3 regions of the Cobetia sp. MM1IDA2H-1 genome follow, and region 3 is predicted to be linked to each of the others. Evidence: predicted binding sites of a transcription regulator. Region 3 holds the regulator's gene; each other region holds the start of a gene.
What was found. Region 3 encodes LexA, which represses DNA repair genes until DNA is damaged. Its sites were predicted from a motif close to TACTGTNTANNTANACAGTA; they were not measured.
Positions count from the first base shown of each region.

Region 1 (7,043 bases), 900 kb from region 3:
ATCACTCAACATCACCCCGTCCTTCATCACCTGTTGATGAAAGACAAGGCGCGCGCCCCGCAATTCACCTGCCGTTGCCGTGACCTGAAGCAGATCATCCAGTCTCGCAGGACGATGATAGCGACTGGCCACACTGTGCACGACAAGCTGGATACCGCGCTCCAGAAGTGTCTGCTGGGAATAGCCACGTGCGCGCAGCCATTCACTGCGTGCGCGCTCCATGAAGCGCAGGTAGTTGACGTAATAGACGATGCCACCCGCATCGGTATCCTCGATATAGACCCGCACCGCATGATGAAAATCGCCCGTCTGCTCAGTCAACGTTTCCTCGCCGGGTCTGGATGTCTGAAGAGACGACGTCATGCGTCCTCCTGCCCACCCGGCGTCAGACGCGCCTGGGTCTCACGCGGTGTGATGCCGAAATGCTGATAGGCGGAACTGGTCACCACGCGCCCACGCGCCGTTCGCATCATGAAGCCCTGCTGAATCAGATAGGGCTCCAGCACATCTTCGATGGTATCGCGCTCCTCGCCGATGGCGGCCGCCAGCGAATCCACACCGACGGGCCCGCCATCGAACTTCTCGATCATCGACAGCAGCAACCGGCGATCCATATGATCCAGCCCGTGGCTATCCACATTGAGCATGTTGAGCGCCTTGTCCGCGACATCCAGCGTCAGACGGCCATCGCCGCGCACCTCGGTAAAGTCACGCACCCGCCGCAGCAGCCGATTGGCGATACGCGGCGTCCCTCGCGAGCGTCGTGCGATCTCGCGCGCGCCATCCATCTCCACTTCCATGCCTGACAGCTTCGCACTGCGCGAGACGATACCGGTCAGCGACTCGATATCGTAGAACTCGAGGCGCTGAACGATTCCGAAGCGATCTCGCAGGGGCGCGGTCAACAGACCAGCCCGGGTCGTCGCCCCCACCAGAGTGAATCGTGGCAGTTCCAGCTTGATCGAGCGGGCAGCCGGGCCCTCACCGATCATGATATCCAGCTGATAATCCTCCATCGCCGGATACAGCACTTCCTCGACCGCCGGTGACAGGCGATGGATCTCGTCGATGAACAGTACATCGCCTTCCTGGAGATTCGTCAGCATGGCGGCCAGGTCACCTGCCCGCTCCAGAACCGGTCCGGACGTCGACTTGATGTCCACGCTCATCTCACTGGCAATGATGTGTGCGAGAGTGGTCTTGCCAAGTCCCGGGGGCCCGAATACCAGGGTGTGATCCAGGCTATCGCCACGACCGCGAGCGGCACTGATGAAGATTTCCATCTGCTCGCGCACGATCGGCTGACCGATATACTCATTCAGCGTTCGCGGCCGATTGGCGCGATCGATCCGTTCTTCCGGATCATGCGTGGCCGCGGAGATCAGTCGATCCGACTCCATCATGATGCTTGCTCAACTCCTGATGACTCATGCTGCAGACATGAATCATGTGGCGAGAGGCGGTGAGACCGAGGCAGTGAAATGATCTTGCGCCAATGCAATCAAGCGCGCACTTTCTACCCCAGTCGCCGGCCATTCCCTAGTCAATAAATCCAATCAGATCGTGCCTATTCTGTCATTCACGCTATCAGGCACGAGACACGTGCGCTAGCTGGCCATCTTGCGGGCCAACGCCGCCTTGATGAGGGCTTCCGTGGAGGCACCTGTCTCGAGTCCCGAGAGCATCTTGGCCGCCTCGACCGGCTTGTAGCCCAGCGCGACCAGAGCGGCTTCGGCGTCGGCCAGGGGATGGGTAACCGGCGGCTGTGGCTGCGAAGCGCGCGCCATTTCCGACAGACCATCGTCCTGCGGAATCGTCCAATGCTTGAGCCGGTCGCGCATCTCGATGATCAGGCGGTCCGCCGTCTTCTTGCCGACGCCGGGCAAGCGAGTCAGTGCCCGACTGTCTTCGTCGTGCACGCAGCGAATGAAATCGGCCTGCTCCATTCCCGAGAGAATCGCCAGCGCCAGGCGCGGCCCGACCCCGGAAATCTTGATCAATTCCCGGAACAGACGACGCTCCGGCTCCTTGCCGAAGCCATAGAGCAACTGGGCGTCTTCACGCACGACCAGGTGGGTGAACAGCTGACAGTCCTCCCCGACAGCCGGCAGACCCAGCAAGGTATTCATGGAGGCTTCAAGTTCATAGCCCACACCTTGTACATCGAGTACCAGATGAGGCGGCTGCTTTTCGAGCAAACGCCCAGTCAGACGTCCAATCATGTTTCGGGCTGTCCTTGAGTCTTCAGTGCCGCCTGCTCATCACATCAGGTGTCAGGCGGCACGGGTTGTTGCGATGCGGGCAAGCCTACCAAAGATAACGTGCAGGCGGCATGTCCGAGTGTCACGACGATTTTGTCGCATGAATCTGACAGTCACTTGTTGCCATGAGGCCAGATGCAGGCAGCATGCGGATGCCAGCAGAACGCAAGATGCTGCCTGACATCGTGAAAACAAGCCTACAAGTGACTGAAAAATTGGAATTTATTGATAACGATAGCGTATCTGGCGCAAGCGGGCTTGTCACTTCTCGCCTGTAGAGGCCGTCTTCGGCACACGCCGGAGTCTGCTCCCCACTCTCTTCAGCCCCTGACCAGACACTCTTCAGACCCTGACCAGCCCCCTAAGTGACCGGCAGACACCTCATTTGCCCGGCTCAAAGTCACGCCAGCTACTGCTGCGTCGTGCGCGGGTACTCTTGCGCCCTGCACCTGCCCCCAGACCCAATGCCTCCAGCTGCGCGCTGCTCGGGGTCAGTCGCATGCGTGCAAAGCAATGTGTCAGCGCGATGGCCAGAGCATCCGCGGCATCCGCCTGAGGCGTTGCAGACAGCTTGAGCGTATGGGTCACCATATGCTGGACCTGGGCCTTGTCTGCTGCACCGGACCCCGTGACAGCCTGCTTGATCTGTCGCGGCCCATACTCTGATACCGGCAGGCCGTGGTTCGCCGCACACACGATGGCTGCCCCACGTGCCTGACCGAGCTTGAGCGCGGAGTCGGCATTCTTGGACATGAAGACCTGCTCGATGGCGAACTCCGCCGGGCGATGCATGGCAATCACTTCACTGATACCGGCGTAGATCTGCGCCAACCGCTGGTCGAGGCTGACCTGGGACATGCGGATGCAGCCACTGTCCACATAGCGGGGCTGAGCCGCCGAGACGTCCAGTACGCCGTAACCGGTCAGGCGTGACCCCGGATCAATGCCAAGAATGATCATGCCACCGCCTCACGTCTCACACTCATTGCCTCTCCATCCCTGTCGTCTTTCGTGCTTACTGTGTATATAACCAGCCACAATGCCACAAAAAAGGCGGTGCGACACTGTCATTGCCTGCATCATCTGCAGGTAACAGTCTCACACCGCCTTGCCGGGGGTCACTTGCCCGCTTGCGCGGGACTCCCCCTCTCCCGGGCGCTGATGGCGCCTGTCAGGAGAGGTTGATCACCCCGGGGTCATTCGCCTGGATCAGGCCTGACCGCCTTCCTCTTCAACCTTGACCTTCTGACGCAGACGGATGTTCAGCTCCTTGAGCTGCTCACCGCTGACTTCCCCCGGGGCATCGGTCATCATGCAGCCAGCGCTCTGGGTCTTCGGGAAGGCGATGACTTCACGAATGGTCTTGGCGCCGGTCATCAGCATGACCAGACGGTCGAGACCGAAGGCCAGACCACCATGGGGCGGCGCGCCGAACTTGAGCGCGTCGAGCAGGAAGCCGAACTTCTCTTCCGCTTCCTCCTCGCCGATGCCCAGCACTTCAAACACGGTACGCTGCATGGCCTGGTCGTGGATACGGATGGAACCGCCACCCAGCTCAGTGCCGTTGATGACCATGTCATAGGCGCGAGACAGTGCCGCTTCCGGATCGGCCTTGAGTTCTTCCGGGGTGCAGGACGGCGCGGTGAACGGGTGGTGCAGCGCGCTCAGGCGGCCATTGGCATCGGCTTCGAACATCGGGAAGTCGACGACCCACAGCGGTGCCCATTCGCGGGTGTAGAGGTTGAGGTCTTCGCCCAGCTTGACGCGCAGCGCACCGATGGCCTCGGCCACGATGTTGGACTTGTCGGCACCGAAGAACACGATGTCGCCATCGACGGCGCCACAGCGGTCCAGCACGTCATCCACGACGTCTTCCATGAACTTGACGATCGGCGACTGCAGACCCTCGATGCCCTTGGCACGCTCGTTGACCTTGATCCACGCCAGGCCCTTGGCACCGTAGATGCCGACGAACTTGGTGTAGGCGTCGATTTCCTTGCGTGACAGGCTGGCACCGCCCGGCACACGCAGCGCGGCGACACGGCCCTTGTCATCCTTGGCCGGGCCGGAGAAGACCTTGAAGTCCACACCGCTCATCAGGTCATCGACATCGACCAGCTCCAGCGGGATGCGCAGGTCCGGCTTGTCGGAACCGAAGCGCTGCATGGCTTCGGAATACGGCATGGTCGGGAAGTCGCCCAGCTCGACATCCAGCACTTCCTTGTAGAGACCACGGATCATGGTCTCGGTCATGCCCATGATGTCCTTCTCGTCGACGAAGCTGGCCTCGAGGTCGATCTGGGTGAATTCCGGCTGACGATCGGCGCGCAGATCCTCGTCACGGAAGCACTTGGCGATCTGGTAGTAACGATCGACACCGGCGACCATCAACAGCTGCTTGAACAGCTGCGGAGACTGCGGCAGCGCGAAGAAGCTGCCGGCATAGGTGCGGCTCGGCACCAGATAGTCACGTGCCCCTTCCGGCGTGGCACGCGTGAGAATCGGGGTTTCGATGTCGAGGAAGCCCAGGGCTTCCAGCTGGGCACGCACGCTGTGGGTGATGCGTGAACGCAGGCGCAGCTTGTCGATCATGTCCGGACGACGCAGGTCGACATAACGATACTTGAGGCGAACTTCCTCACCGACCTTGTTGTGGTCGTCCAGCTGGAACGGCGGCGTCTGTGCGGTGTTGAGCACTTCGACATCCTTGGCCAGCACTTCGATCATGCCTGTCGGCATGTTCGGGTTCTGGGTGCCTTCCGGGCGCATGCGAATACGGCCCTTGATGCGCAGGACGTACTCGCTGCGCGCCTTGTCGGCAGTGGCGAAGGCATCGACGGTGTCCGGATCGACGACGATCTGGGCGATACCGTCACGGTCGCGCATGTCGAGGAAGATGACGCCACCGTGGTCGCGACGGCGGTGCACCCACCCGCACAGAGTGACATCCTGATCGATCAGGGTCTCGTTCAGTTTGCCGCAATAGTGGCTGCGCATGTTGATTCCTTGTTGCTCAAATTCGTGATCGACGCACTGGTGCGCGTCTGTCTCAGAGGGCCTGACGCTGGAGATGCCTGCCACTCATGCATGACCTAGCACATGGATGGCAGGCATGACAGCTGGCCTGATGACGGGAGACATCAGGACGAGCTATCGCTACCTCCGGCCAGATTCTTCTTGCTGCCGGACTTGAAATCCGTTTCGTACCAGCCACTGCCCGCCAGACGGAAACCGGCGGCGGATACCAGCTTTTCCAGCTGGTCCGTCTTGCATTCCGGACACTCCGTCAGCGGCGCGGCGCTGATCTTCTGCAACTTGTCCATCCGATGGCCACAGGCCTTGCAGTGGTATTCATAGATCGGCATGGTTTTTTCCTGACGATACTGGTCCCGAGCGCAAGAATGCGAGTCGCGGACCATGACAATGTTATGCCTTGCGGCGCCCTTGCATCAGACGTGCCGGAGACATCAATATGAGTGACATCTCAAGCACAGCTTCGGAACGCGTACAATAAGGCCAGTTGAACGTCTTTCAAGTCAAAGCGAAAGGGCCACATTATAGCGTGCTCGGCCCCTTGCGGGGCAACACCTCGATAGATTCCCGGCAATGCGCCGTCATGCCCGGCCAGGGTCAGGCCTCATTCACTGCCACCCGGCCGTCTCACGTCATGAGGACACCGATGTCTGATCTCCAACTCGCATCTGCAACTCCCCCTACTGCTTCCGCTGGTGCTGATGCTGGCCCGCAGGCCGTGATGCTCGACATGGCATCACTTGGCGACGGCCTTGACTTCAGCCGCCTGAAGGACCGGGTCAATGGGCTGGTCTGCCATGATGCCACGTTGCCCGAGCAGGTCGTGGAGCGTCTGGAGGGTGCCGAGATCGTGCTGGTCAACAAGGTACGCCTGGAGGCGCAGCATCTGGAGGCCCTGCCGGCATTGAAGCTGATCGCCGTCATGGCCACCGGCACCAACAACATCGACATGGAAGCGGCAAGGGCGCAAGGCATACGCGTCATGAACGTCGCGGCCTATGGCACCGCCTCTGTCGCACAGCACACCTGGATGTTGATGCTGGCACTGGCCGGACAACTGCCTGGCTACCAGGGAGATGTCGCGAGCGGTGAATGGCAGCGCAGCAATACCTTCTGCCTGATGGGCCGCCCCACCCTGCAACTGGCCGGCAAGCATCTGGTGATCGTCGGCAAGGGAGAGCTGGGGACTGCCGTGGGCAGGTTGGCAGAGGCGTTCGACATGCGCGTCACCTTCGCCGCGCGCCCGGGCAGTGAGTCGACGTCTCAACGACCGAGCCTGAAACACCTCCTGCCTGAAGCGGACGTCATCAGCCTGCACTGCCCACTGACGCCTGAGACACACCATCTGATCGACGAGCAGGCCCTGGCGTTGCTGAAGCCCGGAGCCCTGCTCATCAACTGTGCTCGCGGTGGCATCATCGATGAAGAGGCTGCACTTGCCGCCTTGAAGCGTGGGCACCTCGGTGGACTGGCCGTCGACAGCCTGCCGGAGGAACCGCCCCGGAAGGGCCATGCCCTGCTGACAGCGCTGGCTGACAGTCGAACGGCGTCTGAGGCCGGATGGAACCTCATCGTCACGCCCCACAATGCCTGGATCAGTCGTGAAGCGCGTCAGAACATACTGGATCTGAGTCTTGCCAATATCGAGTCCTATCTCGGCGAAAACGTCTGAGACATGGACGAGGTGGCTGCACTCCGATGCCCGCCCGCTGGCAGAGGCATGGATAGACACCAGAAGGGGCCAGATGC
Region 1 covers NZ_CM133225.1:1,872,111-1,879,153, reverse strand. Annotated here, with positions in the region: gene ybgC (tol-pal system-associated acyl-CoA thioesterase) at 1-363, opposite strand, end outside; gene ruvB (Holliday junction branch migration DNA helicase RuvB) at 360-1,403, opposite strand; gene ruvA (Holliday junction branch migration protein RuvA) at 1,608-2,222, opposite strand; gene ruvC (crossover junction endodeoxyribonuclease RuvC) at 2,643-3,221, opposite strand; gene aspS (aspartate--tRNA ligase) at 3,471-5,258, opposite strand; gene BOH68_RS08005 (FmdB family zinc ribbon protein) at 5,402-5,626, opposite strand; gene BOH68_RS08000 (D-2-hydroxyacid dehydrogenase) at 6,016-6,966, shown strand.
Region 1: the regulator LexA is predicted to act here: its motif matches at 3,278-3,297, upstream of ruvC (crossover junction endodeoxyribonuclease RuvC).

Region 2 (7,043 bases), 590 kb from region 3:
AGCCCCGTCCCATTGCACGAGAAGCGCAGTGGGACGGGGCTCTTGTCGTTCAAGTGGTTGTCCGGAGATGCCTTGGGGCATTGGCTCAGGCTGGCTTCACGCCGCTGAGCACCTCAAAGGAGGTCTCGCGGGCAGTGCGCAGGAAATCATCCATCCAGGGAGTGCCCAGCAGATCCTCTCGCACCGCGGCATAGAGCGTCGCCCAGATTCCGTCGCCCAGAGGCAGGCCACGAACATAATCGCGGGTCAGGTATTCGGCCAATGCCCAGTTGGGCAGTGCCGTCACGCCGCGACCGCTGGCGACAAGCTGCATCATCATGACCGTCATCTCGGCATGGCGGATCTCGCGAGGGCTGATGTTGGCGGGCTCGAGGAACTGGGTGAACACGTCCAGTCGGTCATGCTCGACAGGGTAGATGATCAGCACTTCTTCCCGCAGGTCTTCCGGTTCCACACGGCCCTTGAGAGCCAGTGCATGCTGGCGTGCCACGGCCAGCATGACTTCGTAGCGGAACAGTGGCAGGTACTGGATACCGGTCATCTCCACCGGATTGGCCGTGATGACCAGGTCCAGCTGCTCGCGACCCAGCGCCTGGAGGGGAGAGAAGCTATGGCCCGAAGGAATGTCGACCTCGATCTCCGGCCAGTGATCCCGGAAGCGATCCACCGTCGGCATCAGCCATTGGAAGCAGCTGTGGCATTCGATGGCCATATGCAGCCGTCCTTGCTCACTGCCTGCCATGCGCGCGATGTCACGCTCTGCCATGCGAAATTGCGGCAGTACCTGTTCTGCCAGTGACAGCAGGCGTTGCCCTGCACGGGTGAACTCGACCGGGCGCGTCTTGCGAATGAACAGCGGCGTGCCCAGGCGCTCTTCCAGGTCCTTCAGTTGATGTGAGAGGGCGGACTGGGTGAGGTGGATGCGCTCGGCAGCCTCGACCAGCGAGCCGGCATCACGCAGTGCCAGCAGCGTGCGGAGATGGCGTAGTTCGAGCATGATGAGTTTTGCTCATTTGGATGAGTGAACAGTTCATTTTCATTCAATTCTTGGGTGAAGTGCAGCGCAGGTCAATCGCTGCTGCGCGAGGAAGCGTCAAGGAGCTCCGTTGGGCATTCCCCCTGAGCCTGATGGATCTCGACATGGCCATCGCAGAGGGAGGCATCTCATGCAGGCAGTGCCAGTGTCTTCACGATGACGGCACCTCATGGGAATTGCCGTGAATCGAGGCCCACAAGGCTGGCTGCGCTTGATAGACTTTCTTCATGCGCCAGGATGGCGTTGCTCTCTACGCCTTGAAATCACGCTGTGTCGCCGCCTCTACCGGAGTGCGGTGCGTTACGTTCTGTCGTCAGGCATGCCCAGGGAGGGCTTTTCATGTTTCCGTTTCATTCGCGCCCGGATCATACGAGGGCTGCTGCCTGTTCGGCGCCAGATGTCTCGCCTTGGCGTGGCGGGCGTCAGGTGGCCACTATCTCGACATGCACTGCGACAGGTATCTCGACAGGCGCCTCGGCCAATCTCCTGTGCGTGTCGATGATGGCGCTGCTGAGTGGCTGCTCCATGCTGTCGGATGAATCGCGTGATGCGCCGAGTGCGCAGGTGATGCCGGCACCGCTGAAGATTCCTGAAGTGCGTCCTGCCACGAAACCAGTCAAGCCCAGGGTACCCAGTGCCGAGTCGCTGGGTCAGGCGCCGGCGGTGACATTGCCCGCGACCTTCCTGCCGCCTCGGGGGGCCAGCGAGTATCAGGTCTGGCGCTGTACGCCGGCGCAGGATCTGTTGATGGCCTTCAGTGATGAACAGGACGCGAGGGGCAGGCCTCCCGTCTCTGTGGCGACGGACACCCCTCAGGAGGCGACTGCTGAAGGCTGGCTGCGGCTATGGTCGCGTCAGCACGCCTACGCCCTGGGGCATGTGGTGAGTGCTTCCGGCGCCCGTTATCGGGCCAATGACGCCCCGGTCTCCGAGCGGCAGCGTCAACAGGCCGAGGGGGGAGCCCGTGAACTGGAAGTCTGGTTCAAGGGGCGGGAAGCCACGCTGCACAATGCGCGCGGCAATCTTGAGTGCGTTCAGGATGATCAGCGCACCATCCAGATCCCCGATGACCAGCCGCTGCTGGTGGCACAGGGTCACGAGCCTGAGTGGCGTATCAGTCTGGATCGAGCGCATAACCGGATGACGGTGACGGCATCGCCCGACCTGTTGGGTGCCGTGCAAGGCAAGGCGCGGGCGTCGCAGGACGCTACAGGCACCGATGACGGTAGCTCTGGCGTTGCCGGGAACGAGAGCGGCAAGCAGGAGCAGGAGTCATCGTCGCTCAGTCAGTTGACGTTACCCTATCGGGTCAATGACGACGGCAAGCATGGCAAGGTGCTGTCGGCGCGCTTGCCGCGCGCTTCAGCCGGCAGGGGGTGGCTGAAACTGAGCCTGACGCCGGGTGCCTGCTTCGACACCATGCAAGGTACCCCGTATCCGCTGACCTCCGAGCTGACTCTGACGCGAAAAGGGGGAGAGTCTCGAGATCTGAGTGGCTGTGGAGAGGCATACCTCCCCTGACATGACGTCTTTTCGTCGATTTTTTCGAATGGTTGGTGCGATCTTTATCGCTTTTTGTGCCACGGAGTTCATCTATCATGGCGGGCAGCTCTCCATCACGGGCAACGGATGCCAAGCCTGGCTCGTGATGGGAAATCGTCCTTTCTGTCTGCGGAGAACCTGCCATGTCTGCCACACCGCTCAATGTTCTGCTGGTCTCATCTTCCCTGTTCGGAGAAAAAGGCAACTCTCGTGAACTGGCTTCCGCGTTCGTGGATGCCTTGCAGGCGTCCGGTCACGAGCATCAGTTGACGCATCATGATCTGGTCGAGCGCGACCTTCCGCACCTGGGCGCCGCCGAGATGCAGGCATGGATGACGCCGGCGGATGAGCGAAGCGCTGAGCAACGCAAGCTCGCCGAGCTGTCCGATGGTTTCCTGGCCGAGCTGAGAGCGGCAGACCTGCTGGTCATCGCGGCACCGCTCTACAATCTGGGCCTGCCGACGCAGATGAAGGCGTGGTTTGACCGGGTGCTGCGTGCCGGCGAGACCTTCCGCTACACCGAGAAGGGGCCGGTAGGTCTGCTGGAAGGCAAGCAGGCACTGGTGCTGGCAGCACGTGGCGGGATGTATGCAGGCAGTGACCTGGATTCCCAGACGCCGCATCTCACATCCATGCTCGGGCTGATGGGCATCACGGATCAGCACTTCGTATACGCTGAAGGCCTCAACATGGGCGATGAGCCAAAGGTGGGAGCTCTGTCAGAGGCCAGGACAGGCATCGCCAACTACGTAGATTCTCTCTGACCCGGTGTATCTGCCGTAGCTGAGTCACATTGGTTGAGCATGATGAATGAAAACGCCACCGCCGCTCTGAGAGGAGCGGCGGTGGCGTTTGTGCTATCGGGAAGCAGAGGTTACTGGGGGAGGAGCCAGTGGCCGGAAACGCTCAGCCTTGGTCTTCGAGCACTTCCAGTGCGCCCTTGAGGCGCGCATGCAGCTCTTCCAGCGGCGGCTGAGCGCCGCCTTGCGGCCAGCCCGCCGTCAACACCACGCCATCGGCGGCATAGTCGCTGGCATCCACCGGTACATCGTAGCCGCTCAGCCAGTGACGCACGTCGGCCTCATGAGCGAATCCGACCTTGAGGCGTCTGGGTGTACGCGGCGTGAAGGTGGTGGTGGGCAGTCGCTCGAGGGCGTCGAGCACGGCACGACTGTATGCACGAGCCAGACCACCGGTGCCCAGCTTGATGCCGCCGAAGTAGCGGATCACCACGCAGGCGATCTGCCCCACGCCGCTGCCTTCCAGTACCTGATACATCGGCCTGCCGGCGGTACCACCCGGCTCTCCGTCATCGGAGAAGCCGATGGCATTCTGCTCATTCGGCGCACCCGCGATGAATGCCGTGCAGTGATGACGTGCATTGGGATGGGCGAGATGCGCCTGTTCCAGCAGCCGCGTCATGGCGTCTGGTGTCGGAGCGTGGGCCAGCCAGGCGATGAAGCGGCTCTTCTCGATCTCGATGCTGTGCTCGTGATGCGCCTCTGGCGCCAGTGCAGGTATCTGATAGCTCATCGTGCCATCTTAGCAAAGCGTCGCCCTCAATGAGTGACGGCGTTGCCGCGTACGACACCCATCACCATGCCCAGCACTTCGATATCGGCATTCTTGAGGTAGATGGGGGCCATGCTGTCGTTGGCCGGTTGCAGGCGTACACCGCTCTTCTCGATATACAGCTTCTTCAGCGTCACTTCCTGCTGGTTGATCATCACCACGGCGGTCTCACCGTTCTCGGCACTTTCACTGCGCTCGATGATGATGATGTCGCCATCATGAATGTTGCAGTTGATCATCGAGTGGCCGCGAACGCGCAGGGCGTAGGTGTTGCGTCGCACCATGCGCGTCGGCACGGCGATCGTGCCGCAGTCGGCGATGGCTTCGATGGGCATGCCGGCGGTGATGTTGCCGAGCAACGGGATATCCATCATGTCGCTGGCAGTGATTTCCTGCCAGGCCTCGTCATTGAGCGGCAGATTGTGAAGGCGCTGAAGGTAGTGTGGAGCGTGAAGACGTGACATGAGCTATCCCCTGATGCTGTGCGGTCGGCAGAGGGAGCCGACCTGCGATGCAGCGTGAAAGGTCGTCAGGCTGAGTTCATCTGCGGCCTGATAGGCTCTGCGAACATGATGACAACGCGATGAGAGCCGACCCGTTCGGTCTGCTGCCCGGGCAATGCCAGGCATGCGATGACGATACTGTATGAGTACTGTTTTTGTATACAGTGTCTGCATCATAGCAAGCCAGCGCGAGGTGGCAAGGGGTGAGTCGGGCGTCGATGCCAATCAGGCGATGGGTGTGTCGTATGAATGTGCACCATGCTTTGCTGATGGAGCGCGCGAGAACTTGACTCCCGTGCAAGGCTCGAAGCGTGCGGGTCGCGTCATTCGGGCGACCGGTGGTCAGTGCCGGCTTCAGCTCGTAGAATGACGCGATTGGATCCCTCGGGACCAGCCTCTGATGTCGCGCTCCGCGACTGACCAGCCGCGAGATGTCGGGATGTCGATCCAGCCAGTCAGCGATGAAGCCCGTTGCGTGCCGCCCTTGCTGGCGGTGCGGGCGCTTGGGTGTGAGCGCGATGAGCGCTGGCTGTTCCAGGCGCTCGACTTCAGCCTCGCGGCGGGCGAGATCCTGCAGATCGAAGGCCCCAATGGCAGTGGCAAGACCACCCTGCTCAAGATTCTGTCCGGGCAGTTCCATGATCACGAAGGCGAAGTGCTCTGGCAGGGGCAGCCTGCCTCGCGGGTGCGCGACGATTTTCTGGGATCACTGCTCTATCTGGGTCACCAGCCCGGCATCAAGGGCACGCTGACGGCATTGGAAAATCTTGCCTGGTATCAGGCGCTCGGTGACGCTGCATCTTCTCGAAACGCCGCGGAGCGACGCTCGCTCGCCTGGGCAGCGCTGGACGCCGTGGGGCTTGCCGGCTTCGAGGATGTCCCGGCCCAGCAGCTGTCGGCTGGTCAGCAGCGGCGCATCGCCCTGGCGCGATTGCATCTGACACCGCGTCGACTGTGGGTGCTCGACGAGCCCTTCACCGCCATCGACATCGATGGCGTCCAGGCGCTGGAGGCGCTGCTGCTGGCGCATGCCGAACGGGGTGGCAGCGTGGTGATGACGACCCACCATCGCTTCTCGGATGTCTCGCGATTGCGCCGAATAGGCCTTGGGCAACGCGCTGGCGCGGAGTCGAGGGAGGGCGCCTGGGCATGAGACATGATCCTCTGACACCATTGTCCGAGTCTCCCGTTGCCTGCTCGTTGGGTGGAGCACTCAAGGCGACACTTCGACGCGACCTGCGTCAGGCGTTGCGCCGGCGCAGTGAGCTGATCAACCCGCTGGTATTCTTCGCCCTGGTGATCACGCTGTTTCCGCTGGGGATCTCGCCGGACAAGGCGCTGCTGGCGACACTGGCGCCGGGGCTGCTGTGGGTGGCGGCCTTGCTGGCCACGTTGCTGTCACTTGAGGGGCTGTTCCGGCAGGACCTCGACGACGGTAGCCTTGAGCAACTGCTGCTGACCCCCCAGCCGTTGCCATTGCTGGTGCTGGCCAAGGTGGCGGGGCACTGGCTATTGACCGGTCTGCCGTTGGCGCTGATGGCACCGCTGCTGGGCGTGATGCTGGGGCTGCCGAGCGGCGCCTTCGGGGTGCTGATCGCCTCGCTGGCGCTGGGCAGTCTGAGCCTGTCGCTGATCGGCGCGATCGGCGCGGCGCTGACGGTCGGGCTGCGGCGCGGCGGCGTGCTGCTCTCGCTGATCATCCTGCCGCTGTACATTCCCGTGCTGATCTTCGGCGCCGGCGCGGTGCAGAGCGCCGTCACCGGCATGCCCAGCGCCGCCCACCTGGCCATGCTGGGTGCGATGCTGGCGCTGGCACTGTTGCTGGCGCCGCTTGCCATCGCCGCCGGTCTGAGGTTGAGCATCAATGGCTAGTCCCTGCTCCCTGCCGGCTGGCAGAGGGTGGCCTGAGTGCCGCCAGCACTTCGCCAGATATCCTTTCGCCCCTGACAAGAGGCTCGTGTGAACGCCGATTCCGACTCTCATCAAGCGCCTGCTCGCAAGGTTCGCCCGCGCAAGGGCGGGCTGTGGCCATGGCTGCATCGCTTGGGCACACCGGCGACCTTCTTCGCGGCCAGCCAGCGCTGGCTGCCGTGGCTATGGGCCGTGGCGATCCTCGCGCTGGTGGCCGGCAGTGCCTGGGGACTGGCCTTCGCGCCGGCGGATTACCAGCAGGGCAACAGCTTCCGCATCATCTATGTGCATGTGCCGGCGGCGATTCTCGCCCAGTCCTGCTTCATGCTGCTGGCGGCATGCGCACTCATCTTCCTTGTCTGGAAGATCAAGCTGGCGGACATGGTCGCCACGGCCGCCGCCCCCGTCGGCGCCTTGATGACGGCGCTGGCGCTGTTTTCCGGCTCGGTATGGGGCATTCCCACCTGGGGCACCTGGTG
Region 2 covers NZ_CM133225.1:379,579-386,621, forward strand. Annotated here, with positions in the region: gene BOH68_RS01765 (LysR family transcriptional regulator) at 86-997, opposite strand; gene BOH68_RS01770 (MliC family protein) at 1,535-2,557, shown strand; gene BOH68_RS01775 (FMN-dependent NADH-azoreductase) at 2,722-3,342, shown strand; gene BOH68_RS01780 (IMPACT family protein) at 3,485-4,111, opposite strand; gene BOH68_RS01785 (LexA family protein) at 4,138-4,614, opposite strand; gene ccmA (cytochrome c biogenesis heme-transporting ATPase CcmA) at 5,093-5,806, shown strand; gene ccmB (heme exporter protein CcmB) at 5,803-6,525, shown strand; gene BOH68_RS01800 (heme ABC transporter permease) at 6,676-7,043, shown strand, end outside.
Region 2: the regulator LexA is predicted to act here: its motif matches at 4,801-4,820, upstream of BOH68_RS01785 (LexA family protein).

Region 3 (7,043 bases):
AGCGCAAGGGAGCCAAGAGCTGATGAGCCAGCGTGGCCGCACCAATCAACTGCTGTATCAGGCCGAGTTGCTGCTGGAGCAGGCGGCCGTCGCGACGCGTGATGAGCATGCCGTCGCACGGCGCATGGCCGGTGAGGAAGGGGCGCTGGCGTTGATGGAGCTGGCATTGGCCTCGTTGATCGAGGAGTGCGCCGCGTCGGCACGCTGGCCTGAGGGCAGCTGGCGCGAGCGGCTGGCCACACCGCCGACTCCCGTGGCGGAAATCGAGCAGTTGCGAAGCCTGCAGGCGCAGCCGGACAGTTGGTTGAGCCAGCTGGTGGCCGATATCACGCGTCTGCATGAAGAGGGCGGTGCTGCCCGGCGTGAGGAAGGCCAGGCGCGTGGCGATGGTCTCATCATCGCCGCGGCGGCCAATGCGCCTCTGGCAGAGCGTCTCGCCACGGCAGTCAGCGCCATGAAGGCGTTGCTGTCACACCTTCGCGAGTCGAATGTGGAGTGGTAGCGTCGCGCCTTGCCTGACCCGAAGGCGCTGGCATGTCACGCACCTGTCATTCAGGTGACGCCCTGGCATGACGGGTGCTAGACTGGCGGCATTGTGGCAAGCCCTGCATTCTCCGGTACGACCATGGCTCTGGCTGTGGTCGTACTTTTTTCTGCATTGTCGCCAGTGACTGCAAGTCGCAGGGCCTGCCCGCCGTCAAGCTGACGATCACAACGACGCCGGTATCCTCAGGATGCCGTGCAGGAGGAATGACGTGTCCGATCCCGCCGTACTTGAAATCGTGCAAATGGAAGATGGGGAAGTGATCCTGCGTGCCGCCGAGAGTGAAGGTGAGCCACTTCTCAGTATCCGCATCTCCGATGAAGCTGCCGATCTGCTGCGTGACAATCGCTTCGAGGTCGCGCGTGAGATGATCGACCACGCCATCACCCGCACCCGCCTGTGGGATGGCGAGGATGATGAAGACGAGCAGTCGGAAGGCATGGTGCACTGAGCACTTCCCGCATGTCTGCCATCCACAAAAAAACCCGCCAATCGGCGGGTTTTTTTGTGGATGCCCTGATGGCGACAATCGTCATCTGCGCGTCAGCGCTGTGAGGACAGACTGCCTGCGAGCCTTAAGATCAGTGCAGGCCGCCATCGCGGATCACGCCCACGCCGAGGCCCTCGATTTCCAGGCTGTCCGTGCGCAGATCCACCTTGATGGGCGCGAAGTCCTCGTTCTCGGCTTCCAGCCATACGTAATGGCCATCGCGACGGAAGCGCTTCACCGTCACTTCATCCCCCAGACGCGCCACCACGATCTGTCCGTCACGCACGCTGCTCGTGCGGTGCACGGCCAGCAGGTCACCTTCCAGAATGCCGACATCCTTCATCGAGACCCCGCGCACGCGCAGCAGATAGTCGGCGGCAGGCGAGAAGTAGTCACTGGGCAGTGGGCAATGGCGATCGATATGCTGGCTGGCCAGGATAGGGCTGCCAGCGGCCACTTCCCCGATGACCGGCAGGCCCTGCTCGCTATCCTCTTCCGCCTCGGCCAGAGACGGCACGCGGATGCCCCGCGAGGTGCCCGGCACCATCTCGATGGCTCCCTTGCGCTTCAGGGCACGCAGATGCTCTTCCGCGGCATTCGGTGAGCGAAAGCCCAGTGCCTGGGCGATTTCGGCACGCGTTGGCGGATAGCCTGAGGACTTGATGGTCTTGATGATGAAGTCGAAGACATCCTGCTGGCGCGGAGTAAGCGGCTGAGTCATGGGCATTGCCTTTGGCCTGGGCGGCATCTGAGCTGACGGCACGGGGTGTGCATCCATACAACTGTCATTGTATCCAGTCATGGCGGTCATGCAAGGCATCGTGGGTGCTTTGGCAGCAACGTTGCCGGCATCTTCGTCGACATCGACATGCTGACGCGAGACAGCGGGTGTCCGGGACGCCCCATGACCATCCCGTCCCCGAATGTCCCGCGTGAATGCGCGTCCTGCCGGTCTTGGCTGTCGAGTGTTTGAAACAACCAGCAATTGCCAGTCATGGCATGGACAGCTAGAATTATCTTGTTTCAAACGAATGTTCGTCGGGCGCATCCCGCTACCGGTACACAGGCCCTGTGTGTCCTGTGCTCGGGACACGGCTCGTGGCAGCCTCCGCCTCGGAGTCGCTGCCTGACACGCGGTGCGTGAAGACCGACATGTCGTTTGATTGACCTGCATGAGAAGAGTCGCCCCCCGGGCCACGGCCTTGCCGTTGTCCGGGGGGACAAGAACTCCCGTGCCCCCTCGTGACTGATCACCTGACAAGGCATCCGCCCATGGCCCAGACCGATACCGTTACCCGTATCCTCGATACCGCCGAGGTCCTGTTCGCCGAGCGAGGCTTCGCCGAAACCTCGCTGCGCAATATCACCAGCAAGGCCAAGGTCAACCTGGCGGCGGTCAATTATCACTTCGGCTCAAAGAAGTCATTGATCCAGGCAGTGTTCGCCCGCTATCTCGACCCCTTCAGCGAGCGTTTCCATGCGGCACTCGACAGTGTCGAGCAGCAGCATGCCGGTCGTCAGGTGCCGCTGGAAACGCTGCTGGAAGTGATGGCGCGCACGGTGCTGGAGGTGCCGGCCGAGCGCAACAGCCTGCGTACCTTCATGCGCCTGCTCGGGCTTGCCTATACCCAGGGGCAGGGCCACATGCGTCGCTACATCCGCGAGCATTACGGCACGGTCTTCAGCCGCTTCGCCGAGCTCCTGAAGCTTGCGACGCCGGACCTGCCAGACAACGAGCGCTTCTGGCGTCTGCACTTCATGCTCGGCAGCGTGATCTTCACCTTCTCGGGACTGGACGCACTGCGCGATATCGAAGAGGCCGAATACGGCCATCACACCAGTGTGCGCGAGCTGATCCAGCACATGCGTCCGGTGGTGGTGGCGGCGATGGCGGCTCCGCTGCCGGCCTCGCTCGGAGATGGTGAAGCGGTCACCCAGGCGGCCAGCTGATGGCTTGCTGGGTGGCGGTGGATCTCACCCGCCAGCGTCTTGAGATACGCAATGACGCGCCCAGTGGCAGTCGTGATGCGCCGCCCCCCGCGGCTGACCCTGACACGCTGGTGCATGCCTGTGCGATCTCCAGCGGCCTCAACGGTATCGGCGAGCTCGATGGCAGCGGTTGCACGCCGACCGGCTGGCATGTGGTTCGCGCCGCGATCGGGGAGGGCAATCCGCGTGGTGCCGTCTATCGTGGGCGGCGCTTCACGGGAGAGGTGTTCACGCCTCGACTGGCCGCCGAGCACCCCGAACGCGACTGGATCCTGACGCGTATCCTGTGGCTCAGCGGTCGCGAGCCCGGTATCAACCGTGGCCGCAACGCGGCGGGACAGCGCGTCGACAGCCTGCGGCGCTACATCTACTTCCATGGCACGCCGACCAGCGAGCCGATGGGCACCCCGGCCTCCCATGGGTGCATTCGTCTGCGCGATGAGGATCTGCTGTGCCTTTACCGGCATGCGCCGGCCGGAACGCCAGTGCTGTTGCACGCCTGACGCTGCGTTGCCTGGCGGCTGGTGCTCGCGACTGTTCGAGTCGCGCTCAGTCGGCTAGAATTGCGCCTTTCCTCGCGCCGGCCGCCTGTCCTGAGGCTTGTCTTCCAGGCTGCCGAGCCCCGTAACGACATGAAACCCTGCCGTGCGTGCCATGCCTTGCAGCGCATGACACGGCCAGCAGGCCATGGACAGGAAGGATGTCATGACACAGCCATTGGGCTCCGTAATGCTCGACGTCGAGGGGCATACCCTCACGTCTGACGAACGTGAACTACTGGCACGCCCCGCCGTTGGCGGCGTCATCCTGTTTGCGCGCAACTGTGTTTCTCCCGAGCAGGTGCTGGCGCTGTGCGGTGAGATCCGCCGCGTCAATCCACATCTGTTGATCGCCATCGATCAGGAAGGCGGACGGGTGCAACGGCTGCGCGAAGGCGTGACCCGCCTGCCGCCGATGCGCGCCCTGGCACATTGCTGCCTGGGACGTGACTGTGACGGCTGCGGTGATGATGCCCAGTCGTCAGGGCTCGGGTTTGCCCGTGACGCCGGCTGGTTGCTGGGCATGGAGATGGCCGCCATTGGCTGCGACATCACCTTCGCGCCGGTATTGGATATCGATGTCGCGGGTTCCACCATCATCGGCGACCGCAGTTTCGGGACGACTCCCGAGGACGTGATTGCCGTCGGTACCGCCTTCATCGAGGGCCTGCGCGAAGCTGGCATGGCAGCGGTCGGCAAGCATTATCCCGGTCACGGTGGCATCGCGGCGGATACCCACCGCGAGCGCGTGATCGACCCCCGCTCCTTCCGCGAGCTGCGCGAGCATGATCTCAAGCCCTTCGCGGCGCTGGCGGATCGCCTGGGTGGCGTGATGCCGGCTCATGTCATCTACCCCGATTTCGATGCGCGCCCCGCCGGCTTCTCGCCAAGCTGGCTGGGACTGCTGCGTGAGGAGTTCGGTTTCAAGGGTGCCATCTTCTCCGATGACCTGGGCATGGCGGCTGCCGTGGCCGAGGGCGAGCCGGAAGTGCGCGCTCGTCTGGCACTGGATGCCGGCTGCGACATGGCGCTGGTGTGCAATGATCCCGCCGCCGCACGTGCCGTGCTCGACAGCCTCGATGGGGATGAGCAGCGCAATGCCGGCAAGCGTCAGGCGCGTCTGCGCTACGGGCGCGCCCGCCCCACGCTCGAGGGCCTTGCGGGGCTGTCTCGCTGGCGGCGTACCCATGCACGTCTCGAGGCGCTGGCGGCCAGTCAGCCGCTCGAGCAGGTGGCCATGCCATCGGGCTTGGCTGAATGAGCCAGCCTTGAGGGGCTTTTCCTCCAGACGTCACCCAAGGACTCCACATGGCTGAGAAATCCGCCACCGAGGCGGCTGCCGACAAGCTGGCGGCGCCTGCCGAAGAGATGATCAATCACTGGGTCGAGCCGCTGCGCAACTGGGTGGAGCAGACCTTCGGTCTGCCACTCTGGGGGATCAACCTCGCCCTGGTGCTGGTGGCCGTGGTCGTGCTGCATCTGAGCGAGCGCATTCTGCTCAGTCGCCTGGCCGTGCATGCCGAGAAGAGTCGCAACCTGTGGGATGACGCGCTGCTGCACGGGCTGCGCCATCCGCTGTCTCTGTGGCTCTACAGCATGGGGTCGCTGGTCGCGCTGGACATTCTTGCCCATCAGTTCGCGCCCGGCAGCCTGGAGGCCTACCTGGGCACGGTGCGCCAGATCATCACCCTGCTGGCGCTGGCCTGGGCGTTGATTCGCATGATCAAGCGCTTCGAGTCGCTGCGTACCACGCCACCGCCCGGCACCAACGTCAACGCGATGGATGCCACCACGGCCTCGGCGATCAGCAAGCTGCTGCGTGCCGTCGTGATCGTGCTGGTGGGTCTGGCCATCCTGCAGAATCTCGGTGTGTCACTGTCCGGCGTGATGGCCTTCGGTGGCGTCGGCGGTATCGCCGTGGGCTTCGCCGCGCGTGATCTGCTGGCCAACTTCTTCGGTGCCCTGATGATCCATCTCGACCGCCCGTTCAAGGTCGGTGACTGGATTCGCTCGCCGGACCGCGAGATCGAGGGCACCGTCGAGGACATCGGCTGGCGGCTGACGCGCATCCGCACCTTCGACATGCGTCCGCTCTACATCCCCAACGCCATCTTCACCAGCATCGCGGTGGAGAATCCGTCACGGATGTACAACCGGCGCATCTTCGAGACCATTGGCTTGCGTTACGAAGATGCCACCCGGGTCGGTGACATCATCACCGCGGTCCGCGAGATGGTGGAAGGGCATGACGAGATCGACCAGACGCGGACCCAGATCGTGAACTTCAACAGCTACGGTGAACACTCTCTGGACTTCTTCGTGTACGTCTTCACGCGCACCACCGACTGGGTGAAGTATCACGCCATCAAGCAGGATGTGCTGCTGCGCATCCATGACATCATCCGTGAGCACGATGCACGCGTGGCCCTGCCGGGGCAGCGCCTGCACTTCGCTGACGTGCTGTCCCTCGAGGGCGCTGCTCCTCAAGGCGACACGAATGCTGATCGCGAGTCGTCCTCGCGCCGACCGCAAGACGAACAGGACGGCAAGGCCGCTGAAGCCTCGCCGTCACACGCTGCGCAGAGCGGGTCCCGCCGTTCTGCTTCATCCTCCGCTGCTACATCCTCTGCCACGTCCGCCCGACGTGGAGATGAGGCCAGTGATACCCAGGAAACTCCCGATGCTGACTCCGACGCCTGACTCCCTGAGCGCCCTGCATGCCGAAATGCGAGACGTGATGGACAACGCCGACTGCCTGATTCCCCAGGCAGAGCTGGAGGTCGCACTCGATCGCATGGCCGGGGAGTTGACCCGCAGCCTTGGTGATCGCATGCCGATCTTCTACTGCGTGATGAATGGCGGCCTGATTACCGCAGGTCAGCTGTTGACCCGACTCAAGTTCCCGCTGGAAGTCGATTATCTGCACGCGACGCGTTACCGCGGTGCCATGCGCGGCGGCGAGCTGTTCTGGCGCGTCAATCCGGAACTGCCGATGGCCGGTCGTGACGTGGTCATCGTCGATGACATCCTCGATGAGGGTGGCACCCTGGCGGCCATCATCGAGTACTGCCGTGAAGCGGGTGCGCGCAGCGTGTCCAGCTGTGTGCTGGTGGACAAGAAGCACGATCGCAAGGCCTATCCGGGCTTCAAGGCCGACTTCTGTGGTCTGGATGTCGAAGACCGCTTCCTGTTCGGTTTCGGCATGGATTACAAGGGCTACTGGCGCAACGCGCCGGGCATCTACGCGCCCAAGGGGCTGTAACGTTCCTGAAGACGAGGCGGTTTCGTCGCGCTGCCGTCCTGTCTCACCATCGCAGCCACGCCGGCATGTGATCACCACCCGCCCGGGCCACCGCGGCGGGTGGTGTCGTTTTCGGGGCCTTTTCTCGTCTCTTGGCGCAGAGCGTGACGATTGTGCTTGTCGTTATCGGTTGGCTCGGAGTAGCGTTCGCTCAGGGGCGAAGCGTTCGGCCCTTGAGAG
Region 3 covers NZ_CM133225.1:971,973-979,015, forward strand. Annotated here, with positions in the region: gene topA (type I DNA topoisomerase) at 1-23, shown strand, start outside; gene BOH68_RS04175 (DUF6586 family protein) at 23-502, shown strand; gene BOH68_RS04180 (hypothetical protein) at 756-995, shown strand; gene lexA (transcriptional repressor LexA) at 1,126-1,755, opposite strand; gene BOH68_RS04190 (TetR/AcrR family transcriptional regulator) at 2,307-2,984, shown strand; gene BOH68_RS04195 (L,D-transpeptidase) at 2,984-3,526, shown strand; gene nagZ (beta-N-acetylhexosaminidase) at 3,729-4,823, shown strand; gene BOH68_RS04205 (mechanosensitive ion channel family protein) at 4,871-6,262, shown strand; gene BOH68_RS04210 (hypoxanthine-guanine phosphoribosyltransferase) at 6,243-6,824, shown strand.